3 regions of the Pseudomonas caspiana genome follow, and region 3 is predicted to be linked to each of the others. Evidence: predicted binding sites of a transcription regulator. Region 3 holds the regulator's gene; each other region holds the start of a gene.
The links. Region 3 encodes sigma-54, which starts transcription at its own class of promoters, with help from an activator protein. Its sites were predicted from a motif close to ANTGGCATNNANNTTGCTNT; they were not measured.

Region 1: a site for sigma-54 is predicted at 3,223-3,242, ahead of ABRP31_RS16830 (CmpA/NrtA family ABC transporter substrate-binding protein). Genes of this name have one in related genera too.
Region 2: a site for sigma-54 is predicted at 3,795-3,814, ahead of flhA (flagellar biosynthesis protein FlhA). Genes of this name have one in related genera too.

The regions. Positions count from the first base shown of each region.
Region 1 is NZ_CP167995.1:3,666,999-3,672,597, reverse strand. Features, by position in the region: gene ABRP31_RS16840 (NarK/NasA family nitrate transporter) at 1-802, opposite strand, end outside; gene ABRP31_RS16835 (ANTAR domain-containing response regulator) at 1,250-1,825, opposite strand; gene ABRP31_RS16830 (CmpA/NrtA family ABC transporter substrate-binding protein) at 1,839-3,047, opposite strand; gene ABRP31_RS16825 (quinone-dependent dihydroorotate dehydrogenase) at 3,448-4,479, shown strand; gene rmf (ribosome modulation factor) at 4,590-4,805, opposite strand; gene rlmKL (bifunctional 23S rRNA (guanine(2069)-N(7))-methyltransferase RlmK/23S rRNA (guanine(2445)-N(2))-methyltransferase RlmL) at 5,369-5,599, shown strand, end outside.
Region 2 is NZ_CP167995.1:1,759,451-1,765,049, forward strand. Features, by position in the region: gene ABRP31_RS07950 (flagellar biosynthetic protein FliQ) at 1-182, shown strand, start outside; gene fliR (flagellar biosynthetic protein FliR) at 187-972, shown strand; gene flhB (flagellar biosynthesis protein FlhB) at 974-2,110, shown strand; gene ABRP31_RS07965 (IS481 family transposase) at 2,359-3,534, opposite strand; gene flhA (flagellar biosynthesis protein FlhA) at 3,875-5,599, shown strand, end outside.
Region 3 is NZ_CP167995.1:5,051,427-5,057,025, forward strand. Features, by position in the region: gene ABRP31_RS22910 (HAD family hydrolase) at 1-430, shown strand, start outside; gene lptC (LPS export ABC transporter periplasmic protein LptC) at 444-1,016, shown strand; gene lptA (lipopolysaccharide transport periplasmic protein LptA) at 1,003-1,548, shown strand; gene lptB (LPS export ABC transporter ATP-binding protein) at 1,548-2,273, shown strand; gene ABRP31_RS22930 (RNA polymerase factor sigma-54) at 2,458-3,951, shown strand; gene hpf (ribosome hibernation-promoting factor, HPF/YfiA family) at 4,081-4,389, shown strand; gene ptsN (PTS IIA-like nitrogen regulatory protein PtsN) at 4,403-4,867, shown strand; gene rapZ (RNase adapter RapZ) at 4,870-5,599, shown strand, end outside.

The DNA of each region.
Region 1 (5,599 bases), 1.4 Mb from region 3:
GAGCGCCGCCCAGCGGGCGCATCAGGCTACCGCCGAACACGCAGGCTGCGGTGTAGTAGCCGGCAGTCACCGGACTCAGGCCGTATTGGTCATTGAAGTAACCGGGCAGGGCGCTGGCCAGGCCGATGAAGCCGCCGAAGGTAACGCTATAGAAAAACATGAACCACCAGCTGTCACGATCACCCAGCGCCTTGAGGTAGTCGCCCATGGACTTGGGTTTGGCGCGCTCTGGCGCATTACGCGCCATCAGCGAAAAAGCGATCAGGGTCAGGACCAGCGGGATGACCGCGAAGCCGAAAACGTTGCTCCAGCCAAACGCAGCAGCCAGCACCGGAGCAATCAACGCGGCCAGCACCGTGCCGGAGTTGCCTGCACCGGCAATGCCCATCGCCTTGCCCTGATGCTCTGGCGGATACCACTGGGACGCCAGCGGCAACGCGACCGCGAACGACGCACCGGCGACACCGAGGAACACGCCCAGCAAGAGCGCCTGCTCATAGGTGTGAATACCCAGATTCCAGGCGCTGAACAGCGCGACGATGACGATGACCTGGCCGATGATCCCGGCGGTTTTCGGCGACAGTTGATCCGCCACAATCCCCATCACGAAGCGCAGCAGGGCGCCCGCCAGAATCGGCGTTGCTACCATCAGGCCGCGTTGTTGGGTGGTCAGCTGCAGGTCTGTCGCAATTTGCACAGCCATCGGGCCGAGCAGGTACCAGACCATGAAGCTCAGATCGAAATACAGAAAGGCGGCGAACAGGGTCGGTTTGTGGCCGGCCTTCCAGAAGCTTGTATTCATTGAACACCTCATCTGCAAAAAGGAAGATCTGTTGTTTCGGGCACGGACCCGAACCGTAAGGGCTTGACGCTGTAGAGACCTGCAGGTGGGGCGTCCATAACCTCGGCAGCACCACCGACCCCGATCACTGGGGCCAAAACGCAAAAAACGCCGCAACCCGATTCGCGTTGGCGAAAGAGGTGTGCGACGTCTTTGTCGTAGAGTGGGGCAACCGCCGTTGGTTACCTGTGTTGATTAACTAGCAAAAGCTGGGCCAGATGGAGAATCGTCCCCTTCACCTCATTTTGGAATGCAATCCTGTGGGAGCAGAGCTGGGTCTGGGCGGCATTCCGACGATGAGGCTGGACGCGATCTAAAGTGAACCGCGTCCAGCTTCATCGTCGGAATGCCGCCCAGACCAAGCTCTGCTCCCACATGGTTGTATTTCAAATCCGGAGGGGGGCAGCCTCACCCCAGCAACTCACTCATCGCGATAATCTGCTCCGCCACCTGAATCAGCTTCTGCTGTTTGCTCATGGCCTGACGGCGCATCAAGGTGTAGGCCTCTTCTTCCTTGCACTCCTTCATTTTCATGAGCAAGCCCTTGGCCAGTTCGATGCGTTTGCGTTCGGCCAATTGCTGATCCCGTGCCTGAAGCTGGGCACGCAAGGCCTGATCGCTCTCAAAACGTGCCATGGCCACATCGAGAATTGGCTGTAGACGCTGGGCATGAATGCCCTCGACGATGTACGCGCTGACCCCCGACTTGATTGCCTGACGCATCACCCCCGGATCATGCTCGTCGGTGAACATCACGATGGGGCGTGGTTGGTCGCGACTGACCATCACGACCTGTTCCATGACATCGCGGCCCGGGGATTCAGTGTCGATCAGGATCACATCGGGGCGAAGCGCTTCAACCCGTGCGGGCAAGTCGATGATCAGTCCGGACTCATCAATCACTTCAAAGCCCGCTTCGCTGAGCGCGGCTTTCAGGCGCCCGACTTTTTTTGCCGTGTCATTGATCAAGAGGATACGCAGCATAATCGTCAGCTCCTCATTGAGTCAGGGCGGCGGCCGCGTTGGCCATGGCGTGAAGCTTGAAGCTGCGGGCATAGCCGGCCGGGTCAGAGCCGTCCCAGACCTTGCCATCGATCAACTGGCTGCTGCGCACCGTTGCAGTCGGAACCGGTATATCCAGCGCTTCGGCGGCCTGACGATAAAGCGCCAGTTGGTGCACGCCTTTGGCAACATTGAGATAGTCCGGATCTTCACGCAGCAATCCCCAGCGGCGAAACTGCGTCATGAACCACATGCCGTCGGACAGGTACGGCAGGTTGACGTCACCATTGCCGTGAAAGCGCAAAGCGTGATGATCGTGCCATTGGTTACCCAGCCCGTCGCGGTAATCACCCAGCAAGCGCGGCTCGATGCAACTGGCAGGCGCGTCGAGATAATCCACGCCGCTGAGCAATTGCGCGGTGCTGCGTCGGTTCTCGTCACTGGACTCGATGAAGCGACTGGCTTCCAGTACGGCCATGACCAGCGCCCGTGCGGTGTTAGGATTCTGCTCGACAAACTCCCGGGTGCAGCCCAGTACTTTTTCCGGGTGGTTGGGCCAGATCGCCTGAGTGGTGGCGAAGGTAAAGCCCAGTTGCTGATCTACTGCGCTGGCACCCCAAGGCTCACCCACGCAGAAACCATCGATGCGACCGGCTTGCAGATGCTCAACCATGCGCGGCGGCGGCACCACTACACTGGTCACGTCCTGCAGAGGATGAATACCCTGGCTCGCCAGCCAGTAATAAAGCCACATAGCGTGGTTGCCGGTGGGGAAGGTTTGCGCGAAGGTCAGCTTTGTGCCGCTTTGGTGCACCTGGTGGTCCAGCGCCTCAGGAGTGATCACGCCCGCGTCCTGCAGCGGACGCGACAAGTTGATGCTCTGACCGTTCTGGTTCAGCCCCATCAATACGGCCATGTCGGTGGCCGCGCTACCGCCAATGCCCAGCTGTACGGCATAGATCAATCCGTAGAGACTGTGGGCCGCGTGCAATTCGCCGCTGACCAGTTTGTCGCGCAGACTTGCCCACGACGGCTGACGTTTGAGGTTCAGGCTCAGGCCGTAGGGCTGGGCGAAGCCTTGTGTTGCGGCAACTACTATTGAGGCGCTGTCGGACAGCGGCATGAAGCCAATGTCGAGGCAGTTGATCTCTGGTGCATCGCTGCCAGCTACCCAAGCCAATGGGTTTCTTGTGGGCTCATTCATAAGTGTCATCTGTCCTCTGCCATGACAACTGCGTGTGGGGCGGGCATGTCCGCGCCAGGCTGGCAGGAATCTTTCATAAAAAAAGCGTCGTTCAATCCTTCGCAAAAAGCAAAGACGGAACGACGCCATTGTCGGTGCATCGGGCCCTCGTTGGCACGCTGCTATTAGTCTAAGTCAAGCAAGCGATATGCCAGTGCCGTTCTCACCTTGTCGTGGCATAGGTACGCACACAGGTTTCATGTCGTGTACATATCCATTTTTGCGGTAGTGGATAGGCGCTCAATATAGAAGTTGTGTTGATACCTATACTGCAAAAGCCCGCAGGCATGCCTCGCACGCAATCGCTCAGACGTTTATAATCGCCGCCCTGAATTCAGCTTCTTACGAGCCGCGCCCGCCCATGTATAACCTGGCCCGCCAGTTACTGTTCAAACTTTCCCCGGAAACCTCCCACGACCTGTCGCTGGATCTGATTGGCGCTGGTGGCCGATTGGGTATCAATGGCCTGTTGAGCAAGGCACCGGCGCGTCTGCCGGTGAACGTCATGGGCCTGGAATTTCCCAATCCGGTCGGCCTGGCTGCCGGTCTGGACAAGAATGGCGCGGCCATCGACGGCTTTGCCCAGTTGGGTTTCGGTTTCGTTGAAATTGGTACCGTGACGCCGCGTCCTCAGCCGGGCAACCCCAAGCCGCGGATTTTCCGTTTGCCGCAGGCTGAAGCAATCATCAACCGCATGGGTTTCAATAATCTGGGTGTCGATAACCTGGTGGCTCGGGTCCAGGCCGCCAGCTACAAAGGCATTCTGGGTATCAACATCGGCAAGAACTTCGACACGCCAGTCGAGCGAGCGGTGGACGACTATCTGATCTGTCTGGACAAGGTTTACGCCCATGCCAGCTATGTAACGGTCAATGTCAGTTCGCCCAATACCCCGGGCCTGCGCAGCCTGCAGTTCGGCGACTCGCTCAAGCAGTTGCTTGAAGCGTTGCGTGTTCGTCAGGAAGCACTGACCCAGTTGCATGGCAAGCGTGTGCCGCTGGCCATCAAGATTGCGCCCGACATGACCGACGAAGAAACCGTGCTGGTTGCCGCAGCCTTGATCGAGTCGGGTATGGATGCGGTGATCGCTACCAACACCACCCTGAGCCGCGTCGGCGTCGAAGGCTTGCCGCATGGTGACGAGGCGGGCGGTTTGTCCGGTGCTCCAGTGCGCGAGAAGAGCACCCATACGGTCAAGGTTCTGGCTGGTGAACTGGCTGGGCGGATGCCGATCATTGCCGCGGGCGGCATCACCGAAGGCAAGCACGCGGCTGAGAAAATCGCTGCAGGTGCGAGCCTGGTGCAGATCTATTCCGGCTTTATCTATAAAGGCCCGGCATTGATTCGTGAGTCGGTGGATGCGATTGCTGCGATGGGCAAAAGCCGAGGCTAAAAAAGGGGCTCCTTGAAGGAGCCCCTTGGGCTTGCGCCCAGCGCCCGGATGGGACGCTTCTGGTTTTGAATCGGTTCAGAGATTTGATGGACTGATCGGAAGTTACCTGATTATCCGACCGCGTGAAGTTCGTTGAGTCTGTGGATTCCCGCAGTGCCGGTCATACCGTCCCAGTTGTCGCCGCGTCCTTCTCGCCAGCCATTGATCCAGGCTTGGCGCACCGACGGTAGAGTAAAAGGGCAAAGCTCACGGGATTTACCATGAACGCCGTACTGATATCCGCGTAAAAATGCTCTTTCCAACGGATCACGCTTAAGTCTTCTCATAGGGTGTTGCCCTCGTTTGTTGACTGTTATGTCCCTGAGACCTCATGTCGAGGTCGGGCAGAATGCTTCTGCCGTTGGTGCCCGCTGCCGGCGTCGCGGGCGTGGTGTCGTTACCGTTGCGGTGACAACCTGTGGTGATTTCTAACCAATGGTTAGGGTGCTGTGAATGATCGTTTTGTCATAAGCACGTCATATTTGTAATAACTGGAACATAAGCAGTCAGGTGTTTCAAAGTTGATTATTTCGCCAGCCCTGAGTGGGCAAGGCCTGCGAGGAGTGTTGCGACTGCTTCGCAAGCGCAGATGATGGCCGGTTGCAAGCAGCCTTAAATCGACGAAGGGTCGCGATGTGACTTTTTATTACGGCTGTTGTCGTGCTGAATAGTGGTTTTTAAATGTCCCTTGGCCATGATGGTCTGGGGATGACTGCCTTGATGACCAGATCGGTTCAAGGTGGTCTGGCACAAATTGTGTGCCACGCAGGCGTTCTCCAAGAAAGACGCCTGTTAAATCTGGTCGGGCAATGCGTTGCCCGCCGCTTATGGCTCAGGCCCTGGAATACTCATGTCGGACCGTTACGAACTTTTCCTCACTTGCCCTAAAGGCCTGGAAGGGCTGCTTGCCGAGGAAGCCACAGCGCTTGGCCTCGAGGAAACCCGCGAACATACCTCAGCCATTCGTGGCAGTGCCGACATGGAGACCGCCTACCGGCTTTGCCTCTGGTCGCGTCTGGCCAACCGTGTTTTGCTGGTCCTCAAGCGCTTCCCGATGAAGGATGCCGAAGACCTTTACAAC
Region 2 (5,599 bases), 3.0 Mb from region 3:
TGTGTGGTCTCTTGGTTGCCATGTTTCAGGCGGCCACTCAAATCAACGAACAGACGTTGAGCTTTTTGCCGCGTCTGATCGTCATGCTGATTACCCTGATTGTTGCCGGTCCGTGGCTACTCAAGGTGTTCATGGAATACATCATCGGGCTCTACACCAGCATCCCGACTGTGATCGGCTAACTCCATGGAACCGGTTCTGGCCCTGACCAATGGGCAGATTGGCACGTGGGTCGCAAGCTTCTTGCTGCCGATGTTCCGTATTACCGCGCTGCTGATGACCATGCCGATCATCGGCACGACACTGGTTCCCGGTCGCGTGCGTCTTTACCTCGCGCTGGCCATCACCGTGGTGGTGGCACCCGTGCTGCCGCCGATGCCGGAGGTCAATGCACTGGATCTGACGGCGCTGCTGTTGGTGGGTGAACAGATCATCATTGGGGCAGGGCTGGGACTGTGCCTTCAGTTGTTCTTTCATTCCTTTGTGGTGGCTGGGCAGATCATTTCCACACAGATGGGGATGGGCTTTGCGTCCATGGTGGACCCCACCAACGGCGTGTCATCGGCGGTGATAGGGCAGTTTTTCACCATGCTGGTCACGCTGGTGTTTCTAGGTATGAACGGCCACTTGGTGGTGATAGAAACCCTGATCGAAAGCTTTACGACCCTGCCCGTGGGCGGCGGTTTGCTGGTGTCAAATTTCTGGGCGCTGGCCAACGGTCTGGGTTGGGTGATGGCGGCTGGTTTGAAACTGGTGTTGCCAGCAATCACGGCACTTCTGGTGGTCAACATCGCCTTCGGCGTCATGACGCGCGCTGCTCCGCAATTGAATATTTTTTCGATCGGTTTCCCGCTGACGCTGGTGTTGGGTATGTTTATCCTGTGGCTCAGCCTGGGCGACATTCTCAATCAGTACCAGCCGCTGGCAACTCAGGCCTTGCAGAATTTGCGCGACATGGTGAGGGCTCGCTGACATGGCCGAGAACGAGAATGGTCAGGACAAGACAGAAGACCCCACGGATAAAAAGGTCCGTGATTCTCGGGCCGAAGGTCAGATCGCGCGTTCCAAGGAGCTGAACACGCTGGCAATCATGATGGCCGGCGCCATCGGGTTACTGGTTGAAGGCGCGGACATTGCCCAGGCGATGTCTTACATGATGACCTCCAACTTCAGCATTACCCGTGAAGTCCTTATGGATCAGGGCTCCATGGGGCGCATGCTGTTGGCCACCGGCAAGCTGGCGCTGGTCGTCATGATGCCGTTTTTACTGGTCATGCTCGCTTCTGCGGTGATCGGCCCTATCTCGTTGGGTGGTTGGTTATTTGCCACAAAGTCCCTGGCCCCCAAATTCAGCCGCATGAACCCGCTGGCCGGGCTCAAGCGTATGTTTTCCCCCAATGCGCTAATCGAGCTGCTGAAATCCTTCGCCAAGTTCGTCATCGTGCTGATTGTGGCGCTGGTGGTGCTTAACATGGAAAAGGCCGCGCTGGTTTCCATTGCCCATGAGCCATTGGAGCAGGCGATTATTCACAGTCTGCAAGTTGTAGGCTGGAGCACATTGTGGATGGCCTGCGGCCTTATTTTCATCGCCGCCGTCGATGTGCCATTCCAGCTATGGGAAGCGCACAAAAAACTCTTGATGACCAAACAGGAAGTACGCGATGAGCATAAAAACTCGGAGGGTAGTCCTGAGGTCAAGCAGCGGATTCGTCAGCTGCGTTATGAGATGTCGCAGCGGCGGATGATGGAATCGATTCCCCAGGCTGATGTGATCATTACCAACCCGACCCACTTTGCTGTCGCGCTCAAGTACGATCCTGAGCAGGGCGGGGCGCCGATGCTGGTGGCCAAGGGGGTGGACTTTGTGGCGTTGAAGATTCGGGAGATTGGTGCGCACAACCAGATTCTGATTCTCGAGTCGCCAGGTCTGGCGCGTTCGATCTATTACAGTACCGAGCTTGACCAGGAGATCCCGGGCGGCCTGTACCTGGCTGTTGCGCAGGTCCTGGCGTATGTGTATCAGATCCGTCAGTACCATGCGGGGCAGGGCAAGCGCCCGGATCCGCTGGGCGATATCACTATTCCGCCAGATTTGCAGCGGGATTCTTGAGGTTTGCTATTGCTGCTAACTGCGCTGGCGCCGTCGCGGCCGCGATTATTGAGTACATATCCGTTACCGCATTCAGGGCTGATATTGGTTGCGCTTTTACAGCGCCTCACTTTTGGGCCCAAAAGTAAGCAAAAGGCTTTTACCCCACCACTTGGTCCCTCGCCTAGGCTCGGGCATGCCGAGCCTAGGCGAGGCACCAAGTGGTGGGGCATGTACGGATCAACCACATGGGTTACAAAAAAGTGCATTCACATAGGTGACACTTTGATTGAGACATAACCGTTTTTTGCATCTCTCGCATTCACATGGCCCAAGATCACCGGACCGAAGATTACATTCCATACCCCATCACCGATCATCTCCATTCCGATGGTCTGATGACAAAGTAAATTGCCCACATAAACCCGCATGCCTCCTCGATTGATGATTCCGCTACTGTCGGCCAGGTAACTCTCAATATGACTCGCATAGGTCATTTCCGGTAGCGTTTCTGGGTACATTCGAGTTGAAGGCGTATAGCAAGCAGCAGGCGTTTTCTGACCAAGCGCCTCGTGTCCACGCTCGTAATTGTAGTGCTGCAGGAAGCGATCAAAGTGGCGCTGCTGGGCCTCCCAGGCAATTGCCGATGGATGAGGTAACGTACTTTTCAGCGTCCGGTGCATACGCTCATGCCGCCCATTCTGGTCTGGGCGACCGGGCTCGATTCGCTCAGGAATGATCCCAAGTCTCATCCACCAGATCGACAGCTGTGACAGCCCTGCACGACTGGTGCTGGCAAACGGAATCCCATTGTCAGTACGAATACGCTCTGGCAGGCCGTATTCGCGAAAAACCCTTTCGAAGGTTTGCTGTGTTTCCTTGAGATTGGTGCTGCTCATGCTCTGGCAAGCCAGCAAAAACCGGCTGGCATGATCCATGATCGTCAGCGGATAACACCAAATCCCTGCTCCGGTCAGGTATTGGCCCTTGTAGTCAGCACTGAATAACTGGTTGGGATTTTCTGCCTTACGTAAAGGCTTGGGATACACAGCCACCCGTCGGCGCAATGGCTTGGGGGTAATCAAATCAGCTGCTTTGAGAATGTTGTAAATGGTCGTTTTAGAGGGCGGATCCTGGTCTGGGAAACGCTGCATGAGGCTGTTCTGAATCTTCTTCGGGCCGGGGATCGTCTCGCCAATTAAGCGAAACTCAACGATTGCCTGCTTCACCACCAAGGGCACCACGTAGGTTTGGTTGTGGCGGCAGCGGCTATGTTCATCAAGCCCGCTCGGACCCTCTGCCTCGTAACGCCTGATCCACTTATACCCAGTCTTTCGGCTGACCTCATAGTCCCGGCACAGTTGGCTAAGGCTGTGCTTCTGGGACAGGTAGTCGGCGATAAACATCACTTTAAGGTCCATAGGTTTCAGCTCTTTCCAGGGCATGGTCAGATCCTCGCGAAATCGACCCTGCCAGTTAAAAACTGTTACCTATGTGCGTGAACTGATTTGTAACCCATGTGGGTGAGTCATACTGGCAAGAGCGCTTTGGTTACTTTCGCGCTTTTCGAAAGTGACCCGCCGTAAGGGCGGAACCATAAAGCCGCCGTTACCCAGTAACGGATATGTACACAAATCACTAAATGACCACCCCCATCTCACACTTTCTTACAGACCCCGCCCGCTATTTCATCACCGATTCCACAGTTGGAAAGCTTCTTGCAATAGGTCATATCAGGTCGCCATCGGCGTCAAAGTTTTGATTTAGTGCGCAGGTGAATAATCGGTGGAACGCTCTCAGTTAATCAGTAGCGCACGCAGCAATCTGGCAGGCCTCGGCCGTGGTCAGTTGGGCGTTCCGTTGTTGCTGTTGGTCATGATGGCAATGATGATGTTGCCCATCCCGCCGTTTCTGCTGGATGTGTTTTTCACATTCAACATTGCGTTGTCCATCGTGGTCCTGTTGGTCTGCGTATACGCACTGCGCCCACTCGATTTTTCGGTATTTCCGACCATTCTGCTGGTTGCCACGCTGTTGCGTCTCGCGCTCAACGTGGCCTCGACCCGCGTGGTCATGCTTCACGGTCAAGACGGTCACGCCGCTGCAGGTAAGGTGATTCAGGCTTTTGGTGAAGTGGTGATCGGTGGTAACTACGTCGTCGGTATCGTGGTTTTTGCCATCCTGATGATCATCAACTTCGTGGTAATCACCAAGGGTGCCGGGCGTATCTCTGAGGTGAGCGCGCGTTTCACCCTGGACGCCATGCCTGGCAAGCAAATGGCTATCGACGCCGATTTGAACGCTGGCTTGATCGATCAGCCAGAAGCCAAGCGTCGCCGTCTCGAAGTCGCTCAGGAGGCCGAGTTCTACGGTTCCATGGACGGTGCGAGCAAGTTTGTTCGTGGTGACGCCATCGCTGGTTTGCTGATCCTGTTTATCAACCTCATCGGCGGCATGCTGGTTGGCATGCTGCAGCACGGCATGACCTTCGCCGACGCTGGCAGGATTTACACGCTGCTGACCATTGGTGACGGTTTGGTGGCGCAATTGCCATCACTGCTGTTGTCCACCGCCGCAGCAATCATGGTGACCCGTGCTTCCGGTTCGGAAGAAATGGGCAAAATGATTAACCGTCAGATGTTTACCTCGTGGAAAGCACTGGGTGTATCTGGCGCGATCATGATCGTGATGGGCCTTGTGCCAGGCATGCCGCACTTTTCCTTCATCAGCCTGGGCCTTGTTGCTTGCGGCATCGCTTACGTGCTGTGGAAGAAAGAGGACCGGGTCAAGGTCATGGCGCTGGAAGAGGTCAAGCGTCAGCAAGAAATGCTGCCATCGCCAACTCGCGCTCAGGACTCCAAAGAATTGGGTTGGGATGATGTAACGCCGATCGATATGATTGGCCTGGAAGTGGGCTATCGCCTCATTCCGCTGGTGGACCGCAATCAGGGTGGTCAGCTCCTGGCGCGGATCAAGGGTGTGCGTAAGAAGCTTTCCCAAGAGTTGGGCTTCCTGATGCCAACCGTACACATTCGCGACAACCTGGATCTGGCGCCAAGTGCCTATCGTTTGACGCTAATGGGCGTGACGTTGGCAGAGGCAGAGATCTATCCCGACCGGGAACTGGCGATCAACCCTGGTCAGGTCTTCGGATCGTTGAACGGTATTACCGCCAAGGACCCGGCGTTTGGTCTGGAAGCGGTCTGGATTGAAATCAGCCAGCGTAGTCAGGCTCAATCGCTGGGTTACACCGTAGTGGATGCCAGTACTGTGGTCGCCACTCACCTGAACCAGATTCTCTACAAGCATTCGCACGAGCTGATTGGTCATGAGGAAGTGCAGCAATTGATGCAATTGCTGGCTAAAGGCTCACCTAAACTGGCTGAAGAGCTCGTGCCTGGCATCCTTTCGTTGTCGGCTCTGCTCAAGGTATTGCAGGCGCTGCTGTCCGAGCAGGTCCCTGTACGGGATATCCGGACCATCGCCGAAGCTATCGCCAATAATGCTCAG
Region 3 (5,599 bases):
AGACGGCAGCGAGTTCAAGACTTTCAACACGCTGGACGGCCAAGGCATTAAAATGCTGATCGCTTCAGGCGTGACAACGGCCATTATCAGCGGTCGCAAAACGCCGGTAGTCGAGCGCCGGGCAAAGAATCTGGGCATCGAACATCTTTACCAGGGCCGGGAAGACAAGCTGGTGGTTCTCGACGAACTACTCGGCCAACTCGGCCTGAATTACGAACAGGTCGCTTATCTGGGTGATGATCTGCCAGACTTGCCAGTCATTCGGCGTGTCGGCATGGGCATGGCGGTGGCCAATGCGGCCACTTTTGTCCGGCAGCACGCCCATGGCATCACCCAGGCACGCGGTGGCGAAGGCGCGGCTCGCGAGTTCTGTGAATTGATCATGAGCGCTCAAGGCAGCCTTGAAGCCGCTCACGCCGCCTACTTATAGATAGAAGCCATTTATGCTTAGCAAAAGAATTCGAACGTTTCTGACCCTCGGCGTGCTGGCATTTTTGCTGGCAGCCGCAGGCTACTGGAACATCAGCCCGGAAAGCTTCATGGAGCAACCGGCTGCAACAGTGGACGAGAGCGCCATCGATTTTTACGCAATCAATGCGCACAGCGTGCAGTATCTGCCGGATGGCAAATTGCAGTACGAAATGACTGCCGACAAGGTCGAGCATATCAAGGCCACTGACGTAACAATGCTGACCACGCCAGACCTGCAGATGTACCGTGGCACTCTCTATCCTTGGCACATCCAGAGCAAAACGGGTGAAGTGTCGCCAGGCGGCGAGCAGGTCGAGCTGATCGATTCGGTTCGCGTAGCACGAACCGACGACAAAAACCGTACGACCATTATCACCAGCAGTCGAATGACCGTATTCCCACAGAAGCAATATGCGCAGACCGAGCAAGCCGTTAGAATCGACGGCGCTGGCGGTGTGACGACGGCCAAGGGAATGAAAGCGTATTTGAACGACGGCAGGATGGACCTGCTATCTAAAGTAAGAGGACAGTATGAGGCTCGTTAAAACCCTTCCTTTTTTGCTCGGCCTGGGTGCAGCACTGGGAAGCGCGAGCGCCTGGTCCCTGCCGACTGATCGCGATCAGCCGATTCACATTCAGTCAGACGACGCACAACTCGATGACAAGAAAGGCGTTGCCACCTACAAGGGCAACGTAATCATCACCCAGGGTTCGATGAAGATCACAGGCAACACTGTGACCATCACACGTAATGCCCAGGGCGAAGTCGACGTCTTCACCTCGGTTGGCAACCTTGCCTACTACGAGCAAAAGCCGTCAGTGGACAAGCCAATCGTTCAAGCCTACGCGATCACTATCCAGTACTACGCTGCCCAGGATCGTATTGTGCTGATCGACAAGGCCAAGGTCATCAACGATGGCAACACCTCCGAAGGCGAGAAGATCGTTTACGACACGGTTAAGCAGATTGTGAGCGCAGGTCGCGCCAATGGCGGCAGCAAAGTGACCACGCCGCGACCGCGTATCGACATGGTTATCCAGCCGAAAAAGAAAACCGACCAGCAGAAGGCCCCGTAATGGCGACCCTGAAAGCCCAGCATTTGGCTAAAAGCTACAAGGGCCGTCAGGTCGTGCGTGATGTGAGCCTGTCTATCGACAGCGGCCAGATCGTAGGATTGCTGGGGCCTAACGGCGCTGGCAAGACCACATGCTTCTACATGATTGTCGGCTTGGTCCAGGCGGACCAAGGACGCGTGCTGATTGACGATCTGGATGTAAGCCACCAGCCCATGCACGGACGCGCCCGCGCAGGTATCGGCTACCTGCCACAGGAAGCCTCGATCTTTCGCAAGCTTTCGGTTGCAGACAACATCATGGCGATTCTCGAAACTCGCCAGGAGCTGGACCGCGAAGGACGCCGCAAGGAGCTGGAAAGCCTGCTACAGGAATTCCACATCACTCACATTCGCGACAACCTGGGTATGAGCTTGTCCGGTGGTGAGCGCCGCCGGGTAGAGATCGCCCGCGCACTTGCGACCGCGCCGAAGTTCATTCTGCTCGACGAACCTTTTGCTGGTGTAGACCCGATTTCCGTAGGCGATATCAAGCAGATCATCCACCATCTGAAAGCCAAGGGCATCGGCGTGCTGATCACCGATCACAACGTCCGTGAAACTCTGGACATCTGTGAAACCGCTTACATCGTCAATGACGGGCAGTTGATCGCCGAAGGCGATTCGGAAACCATTCTGGCAAATCAGCTGGTGAAAGAGGTTTACCTCGGCCACGAGTTCCGCCTGTAAATAAGCTGCGGTGCCCGCTGTTAAAGGCGGGCAGGCCTGAGTGTTTGTGCTGATACTTATTAAATGCCAGCACACCCTAGGCAAACACTTCGGTTTCAGGCATATAATTTGCTTATGTAGGCGCCCCGGCGCTCTGTAGTGGATGGCGCATGTGCGCCGGCGAATAAGGTGTTAAGCCCCAGCCATGAAACCATCGCTAGTCTTGAGAATGGGCCAGCAGCTGACGATGACGCCGCAGCTGCAACAGGCCATCCGCTTACTCCAACTGTCGACGCTGGACCTCCAACAGGAGATTCAGGAGGCGCTGGAGTCAAACCCTATGCTGGAACGCCAGGAAGAAGGCGACGACTTCGACAACGCCGATCCGCTGGCTGACAACATCGAGCAGAAGCCCAACCCTGATGTTCAGGAGCCGACCTATCAGGAATCCGCTCCAACAGTGGACAATCTTGAAGAAGGCGACTGGAACGAGCGCATCCCCAACGAACTGCCTGTCGATACCGCCTGGGAAGACGTCTATCAGACCAGCGCCAGCAGCCTGCCCAGCAACGATGACGATGAGTGGGACTTCACTACCCGCACCTCAGCCGGTGAAAGCCTGCAAAGCCATTTGCTCTGGCAACTGAATCTGGCACCGATGTCCGACACCGATCGCTTGATCGCCGTGACACTGATCGACTGCATCAACAATCAAGGATATCTGGACGAGACGCTGGAAGAGATTCTCGACGCCTTTGATCCCGAGCTTGATATCGAGCTTGATGAGATCGAAGCCGTGCTGCACCGCATCCAGCAGTTTGAACCAGCAGGCATCGGCGCTCGCAATCTAAGCGAATGTCTGCTGCTGCAACTGCGCCAGCTTCCTGCAAAAACCCGCTGGCTCAGCGAAGCACAGCGCCTTGTCAGTGATTTCATCGACCTCCTCGGCAGCCGCGATTACTCGCAACTGATGCGCCGCATGAAGCTCAAAGAGGATGAGCTGCGCCAGGTCATCGAACTGGTGCAAAGCCTCAACCCCCGGCCCGGTTCGCAAATCGAATCCACCGAAGCCGAATACGTGGTGCCGGATGTCATCGTCCGCAAAGACAATGAACGCTGGCTGGTTGAGCTCAATCAGGAATCAGTCCCGCGCCTGCGCGTGAACCCGCAGTACGCCGGTTTTGTCCGCCGCGCCGATACCAGCGCCGACAACACGTTCATGCGCAATCAGCTGCAAGAGGCACGCTGGTTCATCAAAAGCCTGCAGAGCCGCAATGAAACGCTGATGAAGGTCGCCACGCAAATCGTCGAACACCAGCGCGGCTTCCTTGAGTACGGCGATGAGGCTATGAAGCCACTGGTCCTGCATGACATCGCTGAAGCGGTAGGCATGCACGAGTCGACCATCTCCCGTGTAACCACACAGAAATTCATGCATACCCCCCGCGGTATTTACGAGTTGAAATATTTCTTCTCCAGCCACGTAAGCACCTCCGAGGGCGGTGAATGTTCGTCGACAGCGATTCGGGCGATCATCAAAAAACTGGTTGCGGCGGAAAATCAGAAAAAGCCGTTGAGTGACAGCAAGATCGCTGGTTTACTGGAGGCACAAGGCATTCAAGTAGCCCGTCGCACAGTAGCCAAATACCGCGAATCACTTGGCATAGCGCCGTCAAGCGAACGCAAGCGACTGATGTGACGAGAGGTACAGTAGTAGCCCAGCGAGCATTGCCCGTGACGGCTTTACGCAACCCGGTTGCTAGCCACAGCGTTCCAGTGGCAGGCAAAAGCCTGCCTCTTTATGCACTGGCAATAAGGAGAAAGCGGTATGCAAGTCAACATCAGTGGACATCAACTGGATGTGACCGACGCCCTACGCGACTACATCACCGAAAAACTCGGACGACTGGAGCGCCACTTCGACAAGATCACTAATGTGCAGGTCATCATGGAGGTCGAGAAGCTGAAACAGAAAATCGAAGCCACCCTGCACATCCCCGGCTCAAAGGTCGTCGCCAATGCGGAACATGATGACATGTACGCGGCAATCGACCTTTTGACCGACAAGCTGGATAGACAACTGCTCAAGCATAAGGAAAAGCAGCTCAGCCTCCTTCAGGGTGCGACGGCTCGCTGATAACCCCCCAAACATGATCCGATTAGAAAATATCCTGACCCCCGGCCGTTCACTCGTGAACGTGCCGGGCGGCAGCAAGAAAAAAGTCCTCGAACAAATTGCCAACCTGATCGGCAGAGAAGTGCCTGATCTGGACTCGCAAGTCGTGTTCGAGAGCCTTGTCGCCCGCGAGAAACTTGGCTCTACCGGCTTTGGCAATGGCATCGCCATTCCGCACTGTCGCCTGAAGGGCTGTGCTTCGCCCATCAGTGCACTGCTGCACCTGAACGCCCCTGTAGATTTCGACGCCATCGACGGCGCGCCCGTGGACTTGCTGTTTGTCCTGCTGGTTCCGGAAGCCGCTACCGATGCACACCTGGAGTTGCTGCGCCAGATCGCCAGCATGCTCGACCGTAAAGAAGTGCGTGAACGCCTGCGCAGCGCCGCGAGCAATGAAGCGCTCTATCAGGTGGTACTGAACGAGCAGAACGGGCACTAATCATGCGCATGATCATCGTTAGTGGTCGCTCAGGCTCCGGCAAAAGCACGGCGCTTGATGTGCTGGAAGACAACGGCTTTTACTGCGTTGATAACCTTCCGGCCGGGCTTCTCCCGGAGCTTGCCGAACGCGCATTGATCAATACCGAACTCGCCGAACCGCTGTTAGCCGTATCTATCGATGCGCGCAATCTACCCAGCCACCTGACACGCTTCCCGCAGATGCTTGAAGAAGTTCGTTCACGCAATATCCAGTGCGACGTGCTGTACCTGGACGCAGATGAATCAACCCTCTTCAAGCGCTTCTCTGAAACCCGCCGTCGCCACCCATTAAGTAACGCCAACCGCTCACTGGCAGAAGCCATTCGGGACGAGACCGCGTTGCTGGGGCCGATCATTGATCTTGCCGACCTGAAGATCAACACGACCCACCTGAACCTCTATCAACTGCGCGATACGCTGAAGCTTCGCTTGCTGAACAAGCCGGAGCCGGGTACGGCATTCCTGATCGAATCCTTCGGGTTCAAGCGCGGCATGCCGGTGGATGCCGATCTGGTGTTCGACGTCCGCTGCTTGCCCAACCCCTACTGGAAGCCTGAACTGCGAGAGCAGTCGGGCAAGGACCAGGCGGTTGTCGACTACCTGGCTGCGCAGCCTGATGTCGAAGAGATGTTTCAGGACATATTCACTTATCTCAACAAGTGGTTGCCGCGCTTCGCTGCCAGCAACCGCT